Regions from separate parts of the Rhizobium sp. AN6A genome, predicted to be linked through region 4. Evidence: predicted binding sites of a transcription regulator. Region 4 holds the regulator's gene; each other region holds the start of a gene.
The links. The regulator LexA, encoded in region 4, represses DNA repair genes until DNA is damaged. The targets are predictions, from matches to a motif close to TGTTCNNNNTGTGTTCNG.
Positions count from the first base shown of each region.

Region 1: CRO62_RS01015 (ImuA family protein) is a predicted target of LexA. The motif match lies at 1,119-1,136, and genes of this name have one in related genera.
Region 2: CRO62_RS13435 (ATP-dependent helicase) is a predicted target of LexA. The motif match lies at 1,091-1,108, and genes of this name have one in related genera.
Region 3: CRO62_RS21220 (PA0069 family radical SAM protein) is a predicted target of LexA. The motif match lies at 1,709-1,726, and genes of this name have one in related genera.

Region 1 covers NZ_OCNC01000001.1:219,185-222,292, reverse strand. Annotated here, with positions in the region: gene ligD (non-homologous end-joining DNA ligase) at 1-914, opposite strand, end outside; gene CRO62_RS01015 (ImuA family protein) at 1,197-1,949, shown strand; gene CRO62_RS01010 (Y-family DNA polymerase) at 1,870-3,108, shown strand, end outside.
Region 2 covers NZ_OCNC01000004.1:162,414-165,521, forward strand. Annotated here, with positions in the region: gene CRO62_RS13425 (efflux RND transporter periplasmic adaptor subunit) at 1-412, opposite strand, end outside; gene CRO62_RS13430 (carboxymuconolactone decarboxylase family protein) at 638-1,048, shown strand; gene CRO62_RS13435 (ATP-dependent helicase) at 1,150-3,108, shown strand, end outside.
Region 3 covers NZ_OCNC01000004.1:1,782,604-1,785,711, forward strand. Annotated here, with positions in the region: gene CRO62_RS21215 (ribonuclease HII) at 1-97, opposite strand, end outside; gene CRO62_RS21220 (PA0069 family radical SAM protein) at 436-1,593, opposite strand; gene CRO62_RS21225 (hypothetical protein) at 1,882-2,400, shown strand; gene CRO62_RS21230 (FAD-binding oxidoreductase) at 2,428-3,108, opposite strand, start outside.
Region 4 covers NZ_OCNC01000004.1:2,422,345-2,425,452, forward strand. Annotated here, with positions in the region: gene CRO62_RS24495 (ComEC/Rec2 family competence protein) at 1-406, shown strand, start outside; gene CRO62_RS24500 (glutathione S-transferase family protein) at 426-1,106, opposite strand; gene lexA (transcriptional repressor LexA) at 1,547-2,269, opposite strand; gene CRO62_RS24510 (VOC family protein) at 2,480-3,108, shown strand, end outside.

The DNA of each region.
Region 1 (3,108 bases), on a different contig from region 4:
GCGTGCTCGGCATAGGATGCAGGTGACTGCTTCCGTTTCCAGCGCAGCTTGTCGAGCATCTTGCGCAGCCTGGTCATCTCGGCGTCCCTGAAGCCTGTGCCGACATTCCCGACATGAATAAGCTCGTCACCGCGATAGGCAGCAAGCGCCAGCGAGGCGAACCCGGCAGGCGATGCCGTCGATGGCTCATAGCCCACGATCATGAACGCTTCGCTCTCAACGCATTTGATCTTGACCCAGTCCCCGGTGCGGCCGGAACGATAGGGCTGATCGAGGTGCTTGCCGACGATGCCCTCGAGACCAAGGCCGCCAACGTGTTCCAGCAGGATCGCGGGATCGGCGTCAATGGTTTCCGAAAGGCGGATAGCGCCATCATTGTCCTTAAGCATTTCCTCGAGAAGATGTCGGCGTGAGCGATATTCGACATTCCGCAGATCATGACCGTCGAGATAGATAAGATCGAAGGCGTAGAGGATGGCGTCCGAAGCTCGGTTGCCAGCAGTCTTTCCAGAAGCACCCAACGATTTCTGCAGCAGCCCGAAATCCGACCGCCCTTCATCGTCAAGCACAACCGCCTCGCCATCGATGATCATCGTTGCCGGCCCAAGCGCCTGAGCAGCCTGCTCGATCGCAGGAAACCGGTGCGTCCAGTCATGGCCGCTACGCGTGAGGATGCGGACCCCAGTCGGCTCAATATGAACCGCCAGTCGATAGCCATCCCATTTCAGCTCCCAGCTCCATTGGTCGCCTTGTGGAGGATGCGCCTTCAATTGGGCGAGCGCCGGCTCGACGCGATCGGGCATCGGTTCAAACAGCAGCTGTGGCTGTGCGGGATTGCGCTTCCGACGCGGCTTTGACCGCAGCGGGGCTTCGGTATCACGAAGGAGCGGCTTTGATCTCGGTGGCTTCGTCATGCAAACGAGTTCAGCACGAAAACCTTAAGAAGATTGTGACGCCGTTCATCTATCCCCGCTATCGACCATTCTGGCCCCGACGGACGCAGGGGCCGCAAAAATTTCTGTTTCGCCTTACCTCCTTGAATCCTTTTAGAATCTTCGACTTTGCTAATACTGGGATAATATTCCTCAACTTTGTGGTGCTTGACTCTTTTGCGCTAGGAGAACAAACAATGAACATATAGCCCGTACGACATGATGTCGATCCTTTGAACACGACCTTGAAGGGAGCCGTGAACGATGACTGCTGCCCGTCAGAGGGTGATTTGCGACTTGCGCGACCGCATAGCGTCGATGGAAGGGGTATCCGCGAAGCGGGCCGGAACACTCGCCTTCGGCGTTCCCGAGATCGATGCGGCCTTGCCCGGCGGTGGTCTCGCCTATGGCGCGCTGCACGAGTTTGCAGGCGGCGGCTCGGGCACCGTCGATGGCGCAGCGGCCGCCCTTTGTGTTGCCGGCATTGCCGCACGAACAAAAGGCCCCGTCATCTGGTGTCTGACGCGGCCGGATCTGTTTTTTCCGGCTCTTGCCCATGTGGGTCTGCATCCCGACCGCGTCATCTTTGTTGAATCCGACAAGGAAGAGGATGTGCTTGCCAATATGGAGGAGGGCCTTTCCTTCGGTGGACTTGGCGCCGTCGTCGGTGAACTTGTCCGCTTGCCCATGGTCAGTTCCCGCCGCCTGCAGCTTGCAGCCGAGCGAACCGGGACCATGGCGCTTGGCGTTCGCCGATGGCGGCGACAGACGGAGGCCAATGACTTTGGCCAGCCGACGGCCTCGACCACGCGGTGGCGTGTCAGCGTGATGCCGTCGGAAGAGTTGCCGGTAGCGGGGGTGGGCAGGCCCCAATGGTTTCTGGAATTGATGCGCGTGAAAGCGGGTGAGTGTGCTGAGTTTCTCGTGAGGGCGTGTGATGACAAGGGTCGTCTCGATCTATCTTCCGGATCTGCCGACAGATCGCATTCGTCGGGCCGATCCGTCTATTCCGCCTGAACAGCCAATCGCCGTGATCGCGAAAAGCGGCTCGAAGCGATGGGTGTCTGCCGCCGATCCGGCTGCCAGAAAGGCGGGCGTGCATACCGGCATGGCAGCCGCAAAGGCGCAGTCGCTGTTTCGCGGCCTGATGCTGGTTGACGCTGATGCCGAAGCCGATCGAGCCGCACTTGAGCGCATCACGCTCTGGGCGCTGACGATCTATTCGCCAATCGTCGCGGTCGACGGGATTGATGGCATCGTCATGGATACGGAGGGCGCCGATCATCTGCAGGGTGGCGAACTATCAATGGTGAATGGCATCGCCAACCGGTTCCTCGCGAAAAAGCTGACCGCTCGTGTGGCGGTTGCCGACAGCTGGGGTGCTGCCCATGCTTGCGCCCGCGCCATCAATCGCGAAACGATTGTCGTTCCACCGGGGGAGACGGCCCGTGCCGCCGAAAAACTGCCGATCTCGCTTTTGCGCCTGCCGTCAAAGATCGTCTCTGATCTGCGCATGCTCGGTTTCCAGACGATCGGCGAACTTGCCAACACCCCGCGGGCCCCGCTGACATTGCGTTTCGGTCCAGAGGTCGGCCGCCGTCTCGACCAGCTGCTGTGTCGTGTCGCCGAGCCGATCGAGCCGATCCGGACCGCAGAGCTGGTTGAAGTCTCCAAGGCCTTCGCCGAACCGATCGGGGCTGCGGAAACCATCGACAAATATGTTGGCCGTCTGGTCGTCCAACTCGTTGGCGAACTCCAGAAGCGCGGGCTTGGCGTGCGCCGTGCCGACCTGATCGTTGAGAAGGTCGACGGTACGAGACAGGCGATCCGGGCGGGAACAGCCAGACCTGCCCGCGATGTCGCCTGGCTGACAAAACTGTTTCGGGACCGGACGGAAAAGATCGAGCCGGGCTTCGGGATCGAAAAGCTGATCCTGGTCGCCGTGATAGCCGAGCCTCTCGAGGAGGCTCAGAAAGCCTCTGCTCTGGTCGAGGATGACGTCACTGATGTAACGCCGCTGATCGACCTCTATGGAAACCGGGGGCAGAGGGTTTATCGCGTCGCGCCGGTCGCCTCCGATGTGCCGGAACGCTCTGTCCAGCGCATCAGCCCCGTCGCTGAACCAATCGCCGTTGCCTGGGTCAGCCATTGGCGCCGCCCCGTCCGTCTCTTGCCG
Region 2 (3,108 bases), 2.3 Mb from region 4:
TCACCTGCTCCTCGTCATCGAGCCGCGCGAGCACCTGCCCCTTTACGACCCGGGCGCCGGATGAAATGCGGATTTCCGAAAGCGTGCCTGATGTCTGCGGCATGACGACGACCGACTGGATGGCCTCGCCACTGCCGATGGCGTTCAGCCTGTCATTGACCGTGCCTTGCTTGACTGGAGCCATCGCCACCAGGGTCGCATTGCCATCGCGGCGTGCAGCGCCGGCATTTTGTCCGGGTGACGAACCGGGTGTTCTGGCACCGGATGCGGCAACCTCGACCGCGCCGGCCGGTGTTTTGCCGATGCCGATACCCGCGAGCAGATTCCGCGCTTCGGGTGAATAAAACCCCCAAAGACAGAGCCCTGCTCCCGCCACAGCAAGACAGACACCCACCTGTTTCCACACCCGCATACAATTCTCCGATTATCCGCACAGCATAAACCCGCCCCGAAAAGCGCTTTTCGGAACAGTACAAGTATTCCCCCATGCCTTAACGAAGGCAACGCACAAATCCGTTCCTTACATAATTGTAATTTGTGATGAATTGTCGTCGAAAACGCACTGACGGCCATTTCTGTCGCAAACATTCGCCAATCCGGTAATCTGCAGCTGAAATAGCCATGACCGGAGGAATGCATGAGCACCGTAACGAAAGCCGAAAATCCCGAAGCCAACCCGCGCGTCAAGGCTGTGTTCGACGATATCCGCGCAACGCGGAAATCGGATTTCATCAACAATATGTGGCTCTACCTCGCCTTCGACCCCGATCTTCTGGAAAAGACCTGGGCCGAGGTCAAGGCGGTGATGGCCACACCTTCAGCGCTCGATCCGCTGGTGAAGGAAATGCTTTATATCGCCGTTTCCGTCACCAATGGCTGCTCATATTGCGCCCACTCCCATACCGCGGCTGCAAAAGCCAAGGGCATGACGGGCGAACAGCATGCCGATCTTATGCGGGTCATCGCCCTTGCCGCCAAGACCAACCAGCTGGCCGTGGCGCTGCAATTGCCGGTGGACGCGGCTTTTGATGCCGACAGGCGGGCCTGAGACGAAAAAACGTCTTGGAATAGGCGTTTTGACTGATGATACCGGAATAAAAGCAGAACACGGTTCTAGCCTTTATATCCCGAATCACTACATTGGGCCGCATGAGCAACAGTTTTGACGATATGCCGTTCTTCGACGAAGAACCTGAGGCGCCGCGCAAGGCGACGAACAATGCCGATGCAGGCAACGACGGCGGGCTTGGCATTGCCGCGCGCGCCATGGCGGCACGCGATCAGGCACGGCCCACGCCCGACTATCTTTCCGGCCTCAACCCGGAACAGCGCGAGGCCGTGGAGACACTGGACGGCGCGGTTCTGGTGCTTGCGGGCGCCGGCACCGGCAAGACCCGCGTTCTCACCACCCGCATCGCCCATATTCTGGCGACCGGACGCGCCTATCCCAGCCAAATCCTGGCCGTGACCTTCACCAACAAGGCCGCCCGCGAGATGAAGGAACGTATCGGCGTTCTGGTCGGCGGCGCGGTTGAGGGCATGCCCTGGCTCGGCACCTTCCACTCCATCGGTGTCAAGCTCTTGCGTCGCCATGCCGAACTCATCGGCCTGAAGTCTGATTTCACCATTCTCGACACCGACGATGTGGTGCGGCTGATCAAGCAGCTCATCCAGGCCGAAGGTCTCGATGACAAGCGCTGGCCGGCCAAACAATTCGCCGGCATGATTGACGGCTGGAAGAACAAGGGACTGACGCCGCCGGATATTCCCGAGGGCGATTCCCGCGCGTTCGCCAATGGCAAGGGCCGCGAACTTTACACGGCCTATCAGAACCGGCTGAAAACGCTGAACGCCTGCGATTTCGGCGATCTTCTGCTGCACCCGATCAGCATCTTCCGCCGCAATCCCGATATTCTGAAGGAGTACCACCAGAAATTCCGCTACATTCTGGTGGACGAATATCAGGACACCAATACGGCGCAATATATGTGGCTCAGGCTTCTCGCCCAGCGCCCCAAAGGCGAGCCGCAAAACGTCTGCTGCGTCGGCGACGACGACCAGTCGATCTATGGCTGGCGCGGCGCCGAAGTGGACAACATCCTGCGCTTCGACAAGGATTTTCCCGGTGCCAAGGTCATCAAGCTGGAGCGCAACTATCGCTCCACCGAGCATATTCTCGGCACCGCCGGCCATCTGATCGCCCATAACGAAGGGCGTCTCGGCAAGACCCTGTTCACCGAGCGCAGCAGCCCCGACGATGAGAAGGTCGTGGTGCATGCGGCCTGGGATTCCGAAGAGGAAGCCCGCGCCGTCGGTGAAGAAATCGAGCAGCTTCAGCGCAAGAACCACAAGCTGAACGACATGGCCATTCTCGTTCGCGCCTCCTTCCAGATGCGCGAGTTCGAAGACCGTTTCGTCACGCTTGGCCTCAATTACCGCGTCATCGGCGGCCCCCGCTTCTACGAGCGTCTCGAAATCCGCGATGCCATGGCCTACTTTCGCGTTGTCTGCCAACCGGCCGATGACCTTGCTTTCGAGCGTATCGTCAACACGCCCAAGCGTAGCATTGGCGAAACCACTAAAAGCGCCCTACACGCCTATGCCCGCGCTCGCGATATTCCCATGCTGGCGGCAGCAGCTGACATCGTCGAAACCGACGAACTGAAGCCACAGGCGCGCAAGGCGCTGTTCGATGTGGTGCAGAATTTTCGCCGCTGGCAGGGGCTTCTGGAAAACACCGAACACACCACACTTGCCGAGCAGATCCTTGACGAAAGCGGCTATACCGCCATGTGGCAGGCCGACAAGACGGCGGAAGCGCCCGGCCGCCTGGAAAACCTGAAGGAACTCATCCGCTCGATGGAGGCCTTCGAAAGCCTGCGCGGTTTCCTTGAGCATGTCGCGCTCGTCATGGATGCCGAGCAGAACGAAAATCTCGATGCCGTCTCCATCATGACGCTGCATTCCGCAAAGGGGCTGGAATTCGACACTGTCTTCCTTCCCGGCTGGGAAGAAGGTCTGTTCCCGCACCAGCGGGCGCTGGACGAAGGCGGCCGCTCCGGTCTGGAGGAAGAACGTCGTCTAGCCTATGTCGGCATCACCCGCGCC
Region 3 (3,108 bases), 640 kb from region 4:
GCCCCTTCTTCCTCGCCTCGAGTTCGAAGGAGAAATCGGGGCCCGTATCGGCGAGATCAAAGAGGGCAGGAGAATCGGGTGCGGTGCGGCGTTTCATGCGGCAGAAACTTGCACACACACCCGATCTCCTGCAAGCCCCCGGAAGCGGGCGATGACGGGCGCGGCCAGCCGGGTCAAGGGGCGTGGCCAACCGTGCCCCTTAGGTCGTCATGACCTTTGATCCTCCAACGGGGCGGCGGAGGAAAAGCGATCGCACGCGAGGCGGCGGGTTCCGGGGGGTGATGTCCGACGGGCCAGGGAAAACCCGCCGGGCATTTCGTCAAGAGCATGGCCCCGTCAACAGGAAAGGGCCGCCACTCTTTATGGGTCTGCACCGCTGGTTATCGTTGCGCGCATCGTACTGCGCCATCGATCGGCCAAGCGGGCCTCATATTTTCAAAGCAGCGACAATTGCACGCCGGCACCTCCCGGCGGCACGAAGATATCGTCGCGCAGGTGAATGCCGCGGCGGATGAGGCCAAGCCGTTTCGTCGCCATTTCGAAACGCCTGCCGATCTGCCATGCATAGGGACCAGCACCCTTCATGCGTTTTCCGAATTCCGCATCGTAATCCTTGCCGTCGCGCATGGAGCGCACCAGCGACATGACATGCCGGTAGCGGTCCGGATAGTTGCGCAGCAGCCAGTCGCGGAAGAGGGGGCTGACCTCCAGCGGCAGGCGCAGCAGCACATAGGACGCCTCCGTTGCGCCAGCGGCCTTGCCGGCTTCGAGAATGCGTTCGATCTCATGATCGTTGAGTGCGGGAATGACGGGTGCCATCATCACCGCCACGGGAATGCCGGCATCCGTCAGCGCCTTGACGGCTTCCAGCCGTTTTTCAGGCGTGGCGGCGCGCGGTTCCATGCTGCGTGCCAGCTTGCGGTCCAGCGTCGTCACGGAAATACCAACCTTGGCGAGACCTTTCTTGGCCATGGGCGCCAGAATATCGATATCCCGCTTGATCAGGGCCGATTTGGTGACGATGGCGACGGGATGGTCGGCCTTTGCCAGCACTTCCAGTATCTGCCGCATGATGCGCCATTCGCGCTCGATCGGCTGATAGGGGTCGGTATTGGTGCCGATGGCAATGACGCGCGGCTTGTAGCCGGGCTTCGCCAGCTCCCTTTCGAGCAGCTTTGCCGCATCCGGCTTGGCGAAAAGCTTCGCCTCGAAATCCAGCCCGGCAGAAAGCCCCATATAGCTGTGCGTCGGACGGGCGAAACAGTAGATGCAGCCATGTTCGCAGCCGCGATAGGGATTGATGGAACGGTCGAAAGGGATGTCAGGCGATTCGTTGCGGCTGATGATGCTGCGCGGCTTTTCCACCTGCACTTCGGTGCGGAACTCCGGCAGCTCCTCCAGAGTCTGCCAGCCATCGTCGAAAACCTCCCGCTGCAGGGCCTCGAAGCGCCCGCCCGGGTTAAGTCCGGCGCCACGCCCGCGACGACGGTCGATCTCGATGCGCAGGCCCGAAGCATCGGCCAGCGCATTGGCAATGTCAGGCGTATGGCTCGGCTGGAAGGCAGCCTGCCCCGAAAGCGTATGGTCTCTCATCTGGATGCTCCCAGGGTGCCGCACGCCTCTCAAGGCAAGCCAACGCCCTAAACCGTTTCCACTCGAACCGGCGTTTCATTGCCTCTTCGAATGATTAAATTCCTACCGCAGAAATGAGAACATTACAAGAACAAAAAATGCAAAATCGATAGCTGGCCGACCTGCGGCCGGGGTGCCGTTCGCGCCAATCCCACCTGAAGGTGCGCTAGAGTTAAGCCGGAACGGTTGCGGATTTTCTGACATCCAGTGCAGTGGCAATTTATTGTGCGATGCGTTAGAGCTATGCATATGTTGACAGTCATAATGGAATGCCGGGATCAGGAACCGGAACTGGCGCATACGCTGTCTGCGCTTGTAACCGGGGCCGTGGAAGGGCTGGTAAGCGACGTTGTGATCCTCGATCACGGTTCGCGCGATGGATCGTCGCGCGTCGCCGATGCCGCTGGCTGCCGTTTTTATGCGCAGTGGGATATTGAGGATGTCATGCGCTCGGCGCGCGGGCATTGGATCCTGCTGGTCGAACCGGGTGCGCGTCCGCAGAGCGGCTGGATCGAAGAGATTCTCGAATATGTGGCTGTCTGTGCCGAGCCCGCGCGTTTCTCGCCGTCCCGGTATCACAAGCGGCCCTTTTTCAGCCGGATAGTGCGCCGCCGGCCTCCCTTGGAATGCGGCTACCTGATGCCGAAGAAACATGCGGTGGCGATCGCAAAATCCGGCATGGGCCTGACACAGCTCGTGCACGCGCAAAAGCCGCGCCGCCTGAATGCGGAACTGGTTCCCGCCTGGACGGCGAGAACTTCCAACTAACCTGCAACGATGATGAAGCTGCTGTCCCTAGCGGGCGGTGAGCACCTTGCCGGGGTTCATGATGCCGGCAGGATCAAAGGCGTGTTTGATGCGCCGCATCAGGTCCATTTCTATGCCAGGCCTGATCGCGGCCAGCTCGTCGCGCTTCAGCTGGCCGATGCCATGTTCGGCCGAAATCGAGCCGCCGAGCGACAGCACGATGCCGTGCACGATCTCGTTCATATCCCGCCAGTGACCGATGAATTCAGCTTTGTCCGCACCAACCGGCTGGGAAATATTGTAGTGGATGTTGCCATCGCCCAGATGGCCGAAGGCGCAGACGCGGGCGCCGGGAATGGCGGCAAGAACGGCCTTTTCCGCCGTTGCCATGAATTCCGGTATTTTCGACACCGGAACGGAAACGTCGTGCTTGATCGACCCGCCTTCCGGCTTTTGCGCATCCGACATGCTTTCGCGCATATGCCAGAGCGCCTGACGCTGCGCTTCCGATGAAGCGATCACCGCATCCTCGACCAGCCCGGCCGACAAACCGCGCTCCAGCAGCGATTGCATCATCGTTTCAGCCGTCTCAGCCGAATCGGAGGTGGAGATATCGATGAGCGCGTACCAGTCATGCGGCGTTTGTAGCGGATCGCGCACGCCGGGAATATGTTTGGCGGTGAATTCCACGCCGATGCGCGGCATCAGCTCAAAGCCGGTCAGCGCTGT
Region 4 (3,108 bases):
GACGGCGGCGCTCAAAGACGCCGAAGCTGGCGTCTTCACCTGCAGGAAAGACATATGGTGCGTAGCGAGCGCCGCAAGCGGAGAGTGGATCGTCGTTCTGGAAGATGGCCGCTTCGCCGGAAAAGCCTGCGATATTGCCGATATCGTCGTTGTTTCCCGCAGAACCTCTTTTTCGCAGTGCCGCTCGGGTGCACTCCTGCTCAGCCGTGACATCTTGCGGCGTCTCGGTTCTGTGGAAATAGATTTTGCCAACAAGAGGGAGGAGGGTGTGGCGAGCGGGCTGCGCGCCGCAATCGCCGGAACGGATAGGCCCTGGAGCCAGCACCGTTATTACGACTGGAAGAGCGGACGTTTCGACCGTGATCTGCCGCAGCCCATCATCCGGCTGCTGGCGGCGTCGCAATGACCGCCGCCAACGTAGAACATCAGGCCGTTGCGCGCAGATCTTCAGTCAATTCGCCGATCTCGCCAACTTCCTCTTCATGACCAGCGTCGCGCCAGCTCTCCTTCAAACCGGCCTCGTACCATTCTTGCATGGCAGGCAGGGCTAGCAGCCGGTCGCAATAGGCTTTCGCTGCTGGCGAAAGATCCGCGCTGCCATAGGTCTGGAAACGGAATGCAACCGGGCAGAAGAAAGCATCGACCGCCGTGAACTTTTGACCGGCAAGATACGGCCCGCCGAATTTCGTGAGACCCTCGCTCCACAACGCATCGATCCGCTTTATATCGGCCTTAAGCCCGGCATCGCCACCCCTGGGTTTGACCCGAATGCCCACCGACATGGGATAGAGATTGCGCAGCGAGGAAAAGCCGGCATGCATCTCACTTGCGGCCGAACGCGACCAGGCCCTCGCATGCTTGTCGCTTGCCCAGACGCCCTGGTGTCTTTCGGCAAGATATTCGACGATCGAAAGCGTTTCCCAAACCGTCATACCCTCGTCGACCAGGCAGGGCACCTTGCCCGTCGGCGAAAAGGAGGAAAAGGAGACGCCTTCGCCGAACGGAATGAGCTTTTCATCAAAGGCGATACCGAGCGTGCGCATCAATACCCACGGCCGCAGCGACCATGAAGAATAGTTCTTGTTGGCTATATAAAGATCGTACATGGCGTATCTCCCGGATATGACGCGCATTTCTACACCTGCCAAGCGTTCATGGAATATCGAAAATTATCCATGGCTCCCATAAACGCCGTTGATGGATGGTGATGTGGGGTCGCTGAGAGCGCGCCTCGCGATAAGTCACCCTTTGGTGACCAGTAAGAACTGACTGCGCAACACGACAGAACAACGTCGCTAAAAAACAGCGGATGGGATCGTTTCGACAACTAAGGCGAGCGGACCACTCGCCGCCACGCCTGTAGCGAAACCGAAGCATCTTTATGGAGCAGGAGCTCAGTTTAGAAAGGGCAACGCGCATAGGCTGAATGGCGCATATCCTCGTGCACCCGCAAAAGCACGCCACGTTTGGAAACAGCCAAACCAAATATAGGCGCCATCTTCACGATGACGCCTATTGTAAAGTGAATACGTTCGGTTCGATAAGATCAATGGTAGCGGCGGATCAGCCCCACCAGCTTGCCCTGAATTTTCACCCGGTCCGGCCCGAAGATACGGGTCTCATAGGCTGGGTTTGCCGCCTCGAGCGCAATGGAGGCTCCCTTGCGGCGGAAGCGCTTCAGCGTGGCTTCCTCGTCATCCACCAGAGCCACAACGATATCCCCGGGATTGGCGGTGTTGCCGTTGCGGATGATGACTGTGTCGCCGTCGAAAATGCCGGCCTCAATCATCGAATCACCCTTGACCTCAAGAGCGTAATGTTCGCCCGTGCCAAGCATGTCTACTGGCACGGCCACATCATGGGTGTTGTTCTGAATGGCGGAAATCGGCACGCCCGCAGCGATGCGGCCCATGACCGGTACGGTGACAGCCCCGCCCAGATCATTGGCCGGCGTCTTGGGCGCAGGGGCCGGTTCCGGCGTCTTGGGCTTGCCAAGGCTGCCTTCGATAACGCTTGGCGAAAAGCCGCGCTGCGGCCTTGCGCCCGGCGTATAAGCCTCGGGCAGCTTGATGACTTCCAGTGCCCGAGCCCTATTCGGTAGCCGACGAATGAACCCGCGCTCTTCGAGAGCGGTTATCAGGCGGTGGATGCCGGATTTCGAAGCAAGATCGAGTGCGTCCTTCATTTCATCGAAGGAGGGCGGCACGCCGGACTCTTTCATTCGTTCATGAATGAAGAGAAGCAATTCCTGCTGTTTGCGCGTGAGCATGAGGAAAACACCCTTTAGAATCGTAGTGGAAGTCGCGAAACAAATACAGAACGAACACTATATGTTCCATATGTGTTCTGCAATCCCCTAAAATTTCGTGAAGGTGCCATCTGTTGCTGTGATGATTTGCCTCATAGCACGCAATTGTGCTTTTGTGCGGTCGAAACCGTCCCGGCATGCCCCGGGCGGAAGGCCAGCAGAATACATGTCATGACGAAACCCTATAGCGTTGACCATCTCGTTTTGCCCGTGGAAGTCATAGGCGTCGCCGTGAAGCGCCTCGTCAGTCTTGGCTTTACGGTTGCGCCGGAGGCTCTGCATCCTTTCGGCACCCAAAATGCCTGCGTATTTTTCGCCGATGGCACCTATCTGGAGCCGCTCGCAATTGCTGATCCGGCTAAATATAATGCCTCGATAGAGAGGGGTGATGTGTTTACCGGCAGGGATGTGGCCTTCCGGCAACGGGACGGGCAGGAGGGTTTTTCGGCTCTTGTCGCCAGGACTGAAGACGCCTTGGTTGACCATGAGCGGTTTCGGGCAGCCGGTCTTTGGGCGGGCGATGTTTTCGAGTTTTCGCGGCCTGTTCGGATGCCGGATGGCTCGCAAGGCGAGGCGGCGTTCCGGCTGGCTTTTGCGGCAAGCGGGGCGGTCGCGGATTTCTTTCTGTTCAGTTGTCAGCGGCTTCAAGCCCTGCCGGGCGATCGCACCATGCTGGAGCGCCACGCCAATGGTGTCACCGGCCTCAGTGAAATCGTCCTGTTTTCCGGCGGCGATGTGAAGGTGGCGGGCCTGATCGAGACAGTGTTTGGCTGTGAAGGCAAATGGTCTCCGGGCGGTGA